Regions from separate parts of the Nocardioides sp. NPDC127503 genome, predicted to be linked through region 3. Evidence: predicted binding sites of a transcription regulator. Region 3 holds the regulator's gene; each other region holds the start of a gene.
What was found. Region 3 encodes LexA, which represses DNA repair genes until DNA is damaged. Its sites were predicted from a motif close to TCGAACANNTGTTCGA; they were not measured.

Region 1 (3,899 bases), on a different contig from region 3:
TGCTGCCTTCGTGAATCAGCACAGCTTGAACCAGCACAGTGTGCGAGGTCGTCCGTGACGGAGCCCTACGACGTCACCGAGACCCGGGCTGCCTACGACACGGTCTCCAAGGCGTACGCCGAGATCGTCGACCCGACGATCACCGAGACCTCGTTCGACGCCGGCGTCCTCGACACGTTCGTCAGCTACGTACGCAAGGACGGTGGCGGGCTCGTCGGCGACATCGGCTGCGGGCCCGGCCGGGTGACGGCCTATCTGGCCGAGCGAGGGCTCGACGTCTTCGGGGTCGACCTGTCGACGGGCATGATCGCGCAGGCCATCGAGAGGCATCCGACGCTCCGGTTCGAGGTCGGCGACATGGCCCACCTCCCGCTCCGCGACGGTGAGCTGGCCGGGGTGCTGGCCTGGTACTCCCTCATCCACACCCCGCCCGCGCGCCGGCCAGAGGTCCTCGCCGAGCTCGCCCGGGTCACCCGTCGCGGCGGCCGGTTCGTGACCGCGTTCCAGGTCGGGGACGAGCACGTACGCCACATCGGCGCCTATGGCCACGACGTCACCTTCGACGGCTATCGGCTCCCGGTCGAGGCGACCAGCGCGCTGCTCGAGGAGGCGGGTTTCGAGGTCACCGGGACGGTGGTGCGCTCCGCCGAGGACTGGGAGCGGACGCCCCAGGCATATCTCGTCGCGCGCCGTCGCTGACGACCGATAGGTTGCGCCCATGACGCAGCAGCCGTACCACGTCCCTCGCTTCTTCCTTCGCCAGAAGGTGACGCCTTTCGCCAACAAGTACGTCGCCCAGGCCGCCAACGCCGACGGCTCGGAGGGGCAGGTGCTCGCCTTCGCTCAGCAGAAGCGGCTGGCGTTCAAGGAGCAGGTGACGTTCTACGCCGACGAGTCGAAGTCGCAGGCCGTCTTCGCGTTCAAGGCGCGCGCGGTGATGGACCTCAACGCCGGCTACGACGTCACTGACCCGAGCGGTGCGGGGCTCGGCTTCTTCCGCAAGGACTTCGGCAAGAGCCTGCTGCGCTCGACATTCCAGGTCGAGGGCCCCGGCTACACCGGCACCGGTCAGGAGCGCAACCAGGTGATCGCCATCCTGCGCCGCTTCACCGAGCTCGACTTCCTCCCGATCCACTTCGACTACGTGTCCTCCGACGGCCAGCCGCTGATCTCGATCGAGCGCCGCTTCGCCTTCCGCGACAAGTACACAGTCACCGTCCACGACCCGCGCGTCGACTTCCGGGTCGCTGCTGCTCTCGCGGTCGCGATGGACGCGCTGATGCAGCGCTGAGCCTCTCGGCTCAGGCTGGGTTCGTCCGGTCCGGGTCCGCCGCCGCCAGGTGCGGGCGGACCAGGTCCAGCAGCATCTGGTGGGTGGCTGCGTCGGCCGCGGCGATCATCCCGCGGCCGGTGTGGATCGGATCGCCGTTGAGGTCGGTGACGACGCACCCGGCGGCCTGGCACAGCGCGATGCCGGCGGTGAAGTGGACGCTTCCCTCGAGGTGCCCATCGGTGACGTACGCCGCCCGCCGGCCGGCAGCGACCCAGGCGACCGCGAGGGTGGAGGACATCACGCGCGGGCCGAAGTGGGCTCGCAGGCGTGGGTCGGCGACGAGCTGTCCGCCGACGAACGGCCGTTCGAGCGGGCCGTCGCACTGGATGTCGACGAGCCGAGTGCGCGCGCTCGGGGCGAGGACGGTGTCCCCGCCGCCCTTGCGCAGCCAGGCGGAGGTGCCGTCGGTCCAGAAGATCTCTTCGCTGATCGGATCCGCCGAGACTGCCGTCTCGACGCCCGCGGGTGTCACGAGCGCGACGTTCACCGCGGCGAGCGGGGTCTGGGCGGCGTAGTTGAGGGTCCCGCAGAGCGGGTCGACCAACCATCTCCGCTCGCTGTCGCCGCTGCGGCCGGTCTCCTCACCCTCGAAGGCGTCTTCGGGCCGGTACGTCGCGATCGTCTCCCGGATCGCCTTCTCCGAGGCGATGTCCGCCTCGGTCGCGAAGTCCGTCGGGGACTTGTCGAAGTGGCTCAGGTCCGTGCCGTACATCTCCCTGACGACCGCTGCCCCCGCCGTCGCCGCCGCGATCGCGACGGCCTGGTCTGGGAACGCTGCCCGGAACGCGTCGATCGCGGGGTCTGGGGACTCCTCCGGCTCGTCGCCGATGAACACCGCCACCACCTCGGCCTCGGGATCCTCGGTCAGCTTGGGCAAGATCTTGTCGCGCCAGCTCCGGACGTTGGGGTGGTCGTAGTCGACGTACGCCTCCGCGGGCGAGATCAGCTCGATCGCCCGCTCGAGCTCCTGTCGGGTCAGTCTGTACGCCGCCGTCCCGCGCTTGTGTCCGACGACTGTTGCGACCACGACCGCTGGGAGGCGGTGGCCGTAGGCGTTGACCAGGGGAAAATGTTCTGGCTCGTGGTTGGCTGCTGTGGATGGGCGGAGGCCTACGCCGTGGGCGTTCGGGGGCGTCCAGCCGTCTATCGCTGACTCGAACCTTGTTCGCGCCGCGAGGATCTCGTCCATCGTCGTCCAGTGCTCCACGCTGGGGGAATCTATCGGGGGCCTGTCTTTTGAGGGAGTGCTTTTCGGCTGTTCTTCGGGGTTGGGGTGGGCCGCCGACCCTTTCTTTGAGGGTCTTCTCGACGGTCCCCGGAGTAAAGGACGGCCTTCGGCCGCCGGCTTCGCCGGCCGCTTCGCGGTCCTTGACACCGGGGACCGTCGAGAAAAGATTTGGCTGGCTATCGGGGCGGCGGCCCGGGTGTGGCGCAGCGGATTCTTGTTTGGGACGGGTGAGGTTGATGGGGCGGAAGGGTGGCCCTTCGGGCCACTTACGATCCACAGATGCGAGGCTGTTCGCTCACCGCGAAAATGCCTTCTGAACAGGGAAAATAGGTGGTCAGAGAAGGGGTGGAGGCGTAGAATCAGACCCATCACACACCTCTTTGAAGGGAGGGAAAACGATGAGTCTCGAACGCGACATCAACCCGTGGGGCACCAACCCCGACGACGCGATCGACGCAGAGATGAGCGCCATCGAATCCTCCCTCGACAAGCTGCTGACCAGAGACCCCGCCTATTGGAGCACCGGGCAGAAGAAAGGCCGGCTGGAACGACTGGAGAAGATCCAGGCGAAACAAGCCGCATTAAAGCTTCGGGTGCTCGCGTCTGCCGGCGACATCGCTGAGGAGACCGGCGCGAAAGATGCCTCCGGGTGGATGCGGACCGAGCTGCTGGTCGACAAAGGCGTGGCGCGCTCGCAGATCAAGCTTGCCGCCGGGGTAGCGAAGTATGACCTCGTGGCGGCTGGCCTGGCTGAGGGTGTGGTGTCGCAGGACAAGGCAAGGGTGATCACCCAGGCCCTCGATGCCATTGAGACCGACCCTGCTGCCAGCGCCGAGGACCTGATCCTGGCCGAGAAGCTCCTCGTCGAGCACGCCACCCGGCTGACCGCGAACGAGTTGAAGATCATCGGACGCCGGATCCTCGCCGAGATCGACCCCGAACGATTCGAAGCCGCCGAAGCGAAGGCCTTGCAGCGCGAGGAGGAGCACGCCCAGCGGCGCACGTTCTTCCAGTCCCGCGACAACGGTGATGGCACCATCGACATCCACGCCCGGGTCTCCCGCGCCGTCGGGATGCGGCTCCGCACCCAGTTGGACTCCCTCGCGCAGCCCAGGAAGCTCTCAGCCGAGGACAAGGGCCGCAAAGCCCCCTATGACCGGCTGCTGGGCCAGGCGTTCGCCCGGGTCGTCGAGACCTACGACGTCGACCAACTCCCCAGGCACGGCGGTCACGGCACCACGGTGTTCATCACCATGAGCGTGGAAGACCTCCGCAAGGACCTCGGCACCGCAGCCCTCGGATTCGACGGGGAGAAAATCACCGCGGCCGAGGCCCGGC
Region 2 (3,899 bases), on a different contig from region 3:
CGATATCGGCATCGGCAAGGTCCTCGTAGTAGCGGAGGACCACGACGGCGCGCTGCCGCGGAGGCAGTGCGCCGATGCGCTGCCAGAGCAGGTGACGTACGCCGACTGCTTCTGTCTCGTCCTCGCCGGCTCGTTCCGGCAGATCGGCGACGACGAGCTCGCTCGAGGCGCGTTTGCGGCGCCAGCTCAGGTGTTGGTTGAGCAGGATCTTGCGGGCGTACGCATGCGGGTCGACGACGTGGGTCATCCTCGACCAGCGCCGGCACAAGCGCTCCAGGGTGTCCTGGACGAGGTCCTCGGCGCGGTGACCGTCACCGGTCAGCAGGTAGGCGAGCCGCAGCAGCGCGCCGCTGCGCGTCACCACGTACTCGTCGAAGTCTGTGTCCATGCTGTCCTCCGTCTGGGCCCGCTTCTGTCCGGGACCTCTGCCTCTTCGATGCGGCGGCACGGCGTGGGTGTTGCGCTGACGGTGCAACTGTGGCCTCTAGGCTGCAAGGCGTCGAGCAACTTCTGCCACCGAAGGAACGCCTGTATGAGCCTGAACACCTCTGTCGTCGACGAGCTCTTCCAACAGCGCTTCGAGGAGAAGCTGACTCCGGGGCTGGCCTATGGGGTCGTACGCGGCTCCGAGCTGCTCCACTCCGGCGCGTTCGGGGCGACGACCGAGGGTGGTCCGGCGCCGACGGCCGAGAGCGTCTTCCGGATCGCGTCGATGTCGAAGTCGTTCACGGCGGCCGCGGTGCTGCTGCTGCGTGACCGCGGGCTGGTCGACCTGGATGAGGCGATCGCGCAGTACGTGCCCGAGCTCGTCGACCAGGCTCCCTACTCCGCCGATTCCCCGGCGGTGACGCTGCGGCTGCTGCTCTCGATGTCTGCCGGACTGCCGACCGACGACCCGTGGGGCGACCGGCAGGAGTCGCTGTCCTACGACGACTTCGGGACGTTCCTCGACGGAGGCTTCACGACCGGGCAGGAGCCGGGGGTCGGGTTCGAGTACTCCAACCTCGGCTATGCGCTGCTCGGTCGCGCGATCGAGAACGTCGTCGGTGGTTCGTCTCCCGAGGGGGCGAACCGGGACTTCGTCGAGCACGAGCTGCTGGCGCCGCTGGGGATGACCTCCTCGGCCTACTCGCCCGATGCGGTGCCCAACCGGGTCCCCGGTCACGTACCGCCGCTGCACCCGGCCTGGGCCGGCGACCGGCTCGAGGGCCCGCCGACGTGGGCCCCGACGGCGCCGGTGCCGTCCGGTTCGTTCGCTGCGATGGGCGGCCTGCACTCCTCGGTCGCCGACTTGGCGCGCTGGGTCGGCGGCTTCCTGGGCGCCTTCTCCTCCGCCGCCGATGGGCATCCGCTGTCGAAGGCGTCGCGGCGGGAGATGCAGCAGCTGCACCGGTTCGGCTCGGTGTCGGCCTCGCTGGGGTTCGAGGGTCCTGAGGCGGGTGTCGGGGCGGTCGCCGCCGGCTACGGCTACGGCCTGATGGTCGACCACGACAGCCGGCTCGGGCAGTTCGTCCACCACTCCGGTGGCTACCCCGGCTACGGCTCGCGGATGGTCTGGCACCCCGCGACCGGCCTGGGTGTGATCACGCTGTCCAACAGCACGTACGCCGGGGGCTACCCGACCGCGATGACCGCGCTGCGCTCGCTGGTGTCGGACGAGCTCGCCGGCAACGGTCCGCAGCGGTTCTCGACGGTGGTCAAGGGCCTGCGGCCGCGGCTCGACGCAGCGCTGGAGGCCGCGGTCGAGCGGCTGCGTACGTTCGATCCTTCGGGCGCTGAGGTCTTCGCGCTGCCGTCGCTCTTCGCCGACAACGTCGAGCTCGACGCGCCCGACGCCGGCCGCCGCGTCCAGATCACCCAGGCGCGCGCGAAGGTCGGGCTGCCGCTGGGCGGCGCGCCCTACGGCTACTTCTCCCGCGGGATGGGCGTCGCGCTCGCCGTGGTGCCGGCCGAGAAGGGTCGCTACGACATCGAGGTCATGCTCTCGCCGGAGGCCGAGCCGCGCATCCAGACCCTGCGCGTCAACGCCGTCCCCGACGCCCATGGTGGCCTCATCGCCGCCGCCCGCGCCGCCCTCGAGGAGAGCTCCCCGGTCATCGCCGCCCTCCGGGCCTTCGGTCAGCCCGAGCTGATCACGACGCCCCTGTCCGGTGACGGTTCGTCGAAGGCCGACTTCCTGGTCGTCGCCGGCGCGACGTACTGGAAGATCGCGGTGGCCAAGACGACCACCGTCACCGCCCTCCCCACCTCCGACTACCCCCGCCTCACCTACCTCGCCTCCGCGCTCCGCGGCTGACCCCTGCCGAGGCGTCAGCTACGTCGGTCGAGATGGCATTCCGCTGCCAACTCGACCGACGTGAGTGACGTCTCGGCCGGCGGGAGCGACGCCTCGGCGGGGTTGCTCCGTTCGAACAAATGTTCGATACTCATTGAGTGGGAGTGGTAGCGGGGATTGAGCGACACCAGAAGCTGGCTCAGATCGAGCAGCTTCGGTCGAAGGTGCGACGGCTGGAGCAGAAGCCGGGCATCGGTGCGGAGCTGGCTACGCACGAGGCGCTCGGTGGAGTGGTGCAGCTTCGGGCCGGCGGGACGTACGCGGCCGACTCGCTGTCGTTGGCGGTGCTGCTGCTGGCAGGACCGTCGGCGGCGGGGGAGTGGACCGCCGTCGTCGGGGTGGAGGACTTCGGCGTCGAGGCGGCGGCCGAGGCCGGTGTCGACCTGGAGCGGACCATCCTGGTGCCGCGCCCCAAGGACTCCTGGCTGGAGGCGACCGCGGCGCTGGTGGACGTGGTCACGCTGGTGCTGGTCCGGCCGACCGGTCGGGTGACCCCGAGCGTCGCCGAGAAGATCGGTGCCCGGCTGCGCACCCGCGGTGCCGCGCTGGTCGCGCTGGGGGAGTGGCCGAGAGCAGACGTACGTCTGCGGGCGACCGAGCCGCGCTGGGTTGGGCTGGGCAACGGCGACGGCCATCTCCGGGCGAGAAGGATGGTGGTCGAGGCGGTGCGCGGGACGGCTCCGCCGCGGCGTACGGCGCTCTGGTTCCCGGCCGAGGACGGCGGTCTGCGGCGCGTCCTCGAGCCCGTCTCTGGCCTTGCTGACCTGCGGAAACAGGAGTCGGCATGAGTCGGACGCTGGTGGTCTGGTGCGCCGACTGGCCGGTCGCCGCAGCGCTGGGCGAGGCCGGCCTGCCGCGGCACCTTCCGGCCGCGGTCTTCGCGCAGAACCGGGTCCAGGCCTACAACCAGGCTGCGCGGGAGTTCGGGATCAAGCGCGGGATGCGCCGCCGCGACGCGCAGTCGCGCTGCCCGGAGATCCAGGTGCTCGCCGCCGACGAAGCCCGTGACGCGCGGGTGTTCGAGGAGGTGCTGGTGCGCCTGGAGGAGCTGCGCCCCGGCGTCATGCCGCTGCGCCCCGGGCTGGTCGCGCTGCGCTCGCCGGCACGCTTCTACGGTGGCGAGGCCGAGGCCGGCGCGGCGATCGCCGAGTGCGTGGTCGGGCTCGGGATCTGGGACGTACGGATCGGCATCGCCGATGAGCTCTTCACCGCCGAGCAGGCCGCGCGGAGCGCCGGGCTGCAGGAGACGTACGCCGTCCCGGCAGACGGAGGCTCCACCGCGTTCCTGCGCGCCCTGCCGGTCCATGTCCTCGAGGACGCGAACGCGGTCAGCCTGCTGCAGCGACTCGGCCTGACCACCCTCGGTGGCCTCGCCGACCTGCCCGGCGCCGACGTCAAGGCGCGCTTCGGCGCGCAGGCCGCCTGGGTCCGCCAGGTGATCCATGGTGAGGGAGCGCGGCCGGTGACCGGGCGTACGCCACCGCCCGAGCTCACCACCGAGGTGGCCTTCGAGCCGCCGCTCGACTCCGCCGAGGCGGTCTGCTTCTCGGCCCGGCAGGCGGCG
Region 3 (3,899 bases):
AAGCCACTCCAACGCCTACGTCGAGGAGCAGGACTACACCGACCCTGCCTACTCCGACCAGGCCTACCCTGAGCAGGCCTACCCGGAACAGGACTACTACGGCACCGGCTCCTACGGCTACGACGACAACGGCTACGGCCGGCACAGCTCCGACACCGGGAGCCAGCCGCCCTACGGCGACACCGGGAACCGCTCGGCCTACACCGACACCGGCTCCCAGTCGCCCTACGGCTACCCCGGCAGCGACCAGAGCTACGGCAACACCGGCAGCCGAGCCGCGTACGGCGCGTCGGCCTACCAGCCGCCGAGCAGTCCACCGCCCACCCCGGCGCCCTACTACTCCAGCCCGCCGACACCGACGTCGACGCCGCAGAGCACTTCTGGGTACGGCTCGCAGGGATACAACACGGACGGCTACCCCACCCAGCAGGCCGGCTCGCCGCAGTATCAGTCCGGCTCCTACCAGGCCCCGACCAGCTACGGCCAGACCGGCTCGCGGGCTCGGCTGACCCAGGATCCCGCCGCAACTCAGGCGATGCCCACCCAGCGCAAGCCCCAGGACCCGCCGGTCCAGCCCGTCCAGCCGGACGACGAATGGCCGCCGCGGCACAGCACACGCAACAAGCAGTGGCCGCCGGCCGAGCCGGACAGCCCCTACCGCGGGCGCCACTGAGGTAGGCCAAGACGCGAGAGTGCTGCAGACGCTTCCCATCGTCTGCAGCACTCTCACTTTCCCCGGTAGCCGGCTGCCAGGGTCGAAGGAGCAGCCGGACATCTGTGCGGCGCCTTACGGCGCGGTCGGAACGATCAGCGTCTGTCCGGACACGAGCATCGAGGACTCGAGACTGTTGAGCTCCTTGATCCTCTGCTCCATCTCCCGAATCGAGGAGTCGGTGCCGGCGACGGCCTTCGAGGAGATGTCCCAGAGCGTGTCGCCATCGCCGACGACCATCGTGTGGGCGGAGGAGGCGGGACTTTTGTCCGCACCGTTCTCCACCGCGAACGCGACCCTCGCCCCGATCAGCGCAATCCCGAAGAGCACGACGAGCGCGAACGCGAACACGACGACTCGTCCGCGACGGGTGAGCCGCACGGTCGAGCGGCGCACCTCCCGCACCGGACGGGGCGGCTCGGCTACGGGCAGCACATAGACTGTTGCACTCATCTCACGGCCTCCTGATCACAGGTCTCTCGATCACGTGTTCGATCGAGCACATGTTCGAAGGTAGATCACGTGTTCGAACAACGCAAGTAGCGACCCCAAGAATTTTCGAACGCCGACACGCGCCGCCTATGAGGTCGAACAAATGTTTGATGTGGTGGGGCCAGAGGGACTAATGTGATGACATGACCACGCAGAAGACAGGCACCGGATCAGGCGGTTCGAAGAAGAGCCGCGTCCGCGAGCTGCCCGACGGGCCGCCGGACGCGACCGGGCTCACGCCGCGTCAGCAGCGCATCCTCGCTCACCTGCGCGACAGCATCGAGCAGCGCGGCTACCCGCCCAGCATGCGCGAGATCGGCGCCGCGGTCGGGCTGACCAGCACCAGCAGCGTCGCCCACCAGCTCCGCGCGCTGGAGCAGCGTGGTCTGATCCGCAAGGACCCGAAGCGACCGCGCGCCCTCGAGGTCTTCCTCCCCGAGGTGATGGCCCACCGCAAGGCCATGTCCGGCGAGGAGCCCGAGTCGACGATCACCGCCGAGGCCGACATCAACCCCAACCCGGCCGCTGCCATGGTCCCCCTGGTCGGTCGGATCGCGGCCGGTGGCCCGATCCTGGCCGAGGAGACCTCGAGCCAGCAGAGCATCGAGGACGTCTTCCCGCTGCCCAAGCAGCTGGTCGGCAACGGCGACCTCTTCCTGCTCTCGGTCTCCGGTGACTCGATGGTCGACGTGGCCATCTGCGACGGCGACTTCGTGGTCGTGCGCCAGCAGCCGACCGCCGAGAACGGCGAGATCGTGGCCGCGCTGATCGACGGCGAGGCCACCGTCAAGACGCTCTCCCGCAAGGACGGCAAGGTCTGGCTGCTGCCGCACAACGCTGCGTACGAGCCGATCGACGGCACTCACGCGACGATCCTCGGCAAGGTGACGGCGGTCCTGCGCAGCCTCTGAGTCCTGCGCCACACTCCCCGGAACCAGTCCGGGAACACTGCGTGAAATCCAGCCGCCGGCCCATGACAGGGCCGGCGGCTGCGTCGTTCCATTCAGCGTGACCCAGACGCAGATCGACCGCCGCACCCTCATCGCCGCCGGGCTGGCGACCGCCGCAGGAGCCGGAGCCATCGCTCTCCCCGAGCCCGCCGAGGCCGCGGGCGGCGCCCTCAACCACTTCCAGCACGGCGTCGCCTCCGGAGACCCGCTCCCGGACCGCGTGGTCATCTGGACCCGGGTCACGCCGACCGCGGACGCGACTCCCGGGTCCGGGCAGGGCGAGGAGGTCCTGGTCCGCTGGGAGGTCTCGCGCACCGCGGACTTCGCCCGCGTCACCGCGAAGGGATCCCACCAAACGGGTCCCGACCGCGACCACACCGTGAAGCTCGACGTCGCCGGCCTGGCCCCCGAGAGCTGGTACTTCTACCGCTTCACCTACAACGGCCAGACCAGCCGCGTCGGCCGCACCCGGACCGCTCCGGCCGCAGACGCGGCCCCGGAGAACCTACGTTTCGGGGTGGTCTCCTGCTCCAATCTGCAGGCCGGCTGGTTCGCGTCCTACCGCCACCTGGCCTCCCGCGACGACCTGCACGCGATCCTCCACCTGGGCGACTACCTCTACGAGTACGCCCCCGGCGAGTACGGCTACGGCATGGCCAACGAGGACGTCCGGCCGCACGAGCCGGCCCACGAGATGCACACGCTGGCCGACTACCGGATCCGGCACGCGCAGTACAAGCGCGACGTCGACCTCTCCGCCGCCCACGCCCGGCTGCCCTGGATCGTCACCTGGGACGACCACGAGTCGGCCAACGACGCCTGGCTGCTGGGCGCCGAGAACAACGAACCCGGCGAATACGACTGGATCGACCGCAAGACCAACGCCAACCAGGCCTACGACGAGTGGATGCCGCTGCGCGTCGGCGGCACTGCCACGGTGGAGACCGACGGCCACCTCCACGACCGCATCTACCGGCGGCTGCGTTTCGGCAACCTGCTCGAGCTGAGCATGCTCGACCTGCGCTCCTACCGCTCCCAGCAGGTCGCCCGCACCGACCTCGCCGACGTCGACGACCCCGACCGCACGATCACCGGCGACGAGCAGCTGACCTGGCTCAAGGACGGCCTGCTGAGCGACGCCCAGTGGAAGATCGTCGGCAACCCGGTGATGATCAGCCCGGTCACCTTCGGCGCGCTCCCCAAGAGCCTGATCAGCCCGGTCAACGACGTCACCGGCCTGCTGCCCGACAACGGCATCGCCTACAACGTCGACCAGTGGGACGGCTACACCGCCGACCGCACCGAGCTCTTCGAGCACATCCGCAACAACGCGATCACCGACACCGTCTTCGTCACCGGCGACATCCACTCAGCGTGGGCCTGCGACCTGCCGTACGACTCCGCCATCTATCCGCTCGGCAAGACCGCCGGGGTTGAGTTCGTGGCCACCTCGGTGACCTCGAACAACCTCAAGGACATCCTCGGTGCGCCGCGCCGCACGGTCAGCCTGACGGTCGAGAACATCATCAGGACCGCCAACCGCCACGTCCGCTACCTCAACTTCGACGACCACGGCTACTCCGTCCTCGACGTGACCCGCAACCGCGCCCAGATGGACTGGTACGTCATCGGCGAGCGCAAGGACTCCAACACCACCGCCACGTGGGCCAGGTCGTACGCCACCGCAACCGGAAGCAACAGGCTCCATCACGTCACGCAGCCCGTCCAGACCACGTCCTAGGCCG

Region 1: a site for LexA is predicted at 2,930-2,945, ahead of ABTW65_RS22040 (HNH endonuclease signature motif containing protein). Genes of this name have one in related genera too.
Region 2: a site for LexA is predicted at 2,408-2,423, ahead of imuA' (DnaE2-dependent mutagenesis accessory factor ImuA'). Genes of this name have one in related genera too.

Annotation. Positions count from the first base shown of each region.
Region 1 is NZ_JBEORH010000010.1:150,604-154,502, reverse strand. Features, by position in the region: gene ABTW65_RS22060 (alpha/beta hydrolase) at 1-58, shown strand, start outside; gene ABTW65_RS22055 (class I SAM-dependent DNA methyltransferase) at 55-699, shown strand; gene ABTW65_RS22050 (LURP-one-related family protein) at 719-1,291, shown strand; gene ABTW65_RS22045 (inositol monophosphatase family protein) at 1,302-2,540, opposite strand; gene ABTW65_RS22040 (HNH endonuclease signature motif containing protein) at 2,960-3,899, shown strand, end outside.
Region 2 is NZ_JBEORH010000011.1:89,311-93,209, forward strand. Features, by position in the region: gene ABTW65_RS23225 (SigE family RNA polymerase sigma factor) at 1-388, opposite strand, end outside; gene ABTW65_RS23230 (serine hydrolase domain-containing protein) at 533-2,296, shown strand; gene imuA' (DnaE2-dependent mutagenesis accessory factor ImuA') at 2,434-3,123, shown strand; gene ABTW65_RS23240 (Y-family DNA polymerase) at 3,120-3,899, shown strand, end outside.
Region 3 is NZ_JBEORH010000009.1:257,282-261,180, reverse strand. Features, by position in the region: gene ABTW65_RS21010 (hypothetical protein) at 1-673, shown strand, start outside; gene ABTW65_RS21005 (LysM peptidoglycan-binding domain-containing protein) at 788-1,165, opposite strand; gene lexA (transcriptional repressor LexA) at 1,348-2,115, shown strand; gene ABTW65_RS20995 (alkaline phosphatase D family protein) at 2,213-3,895, shown strand.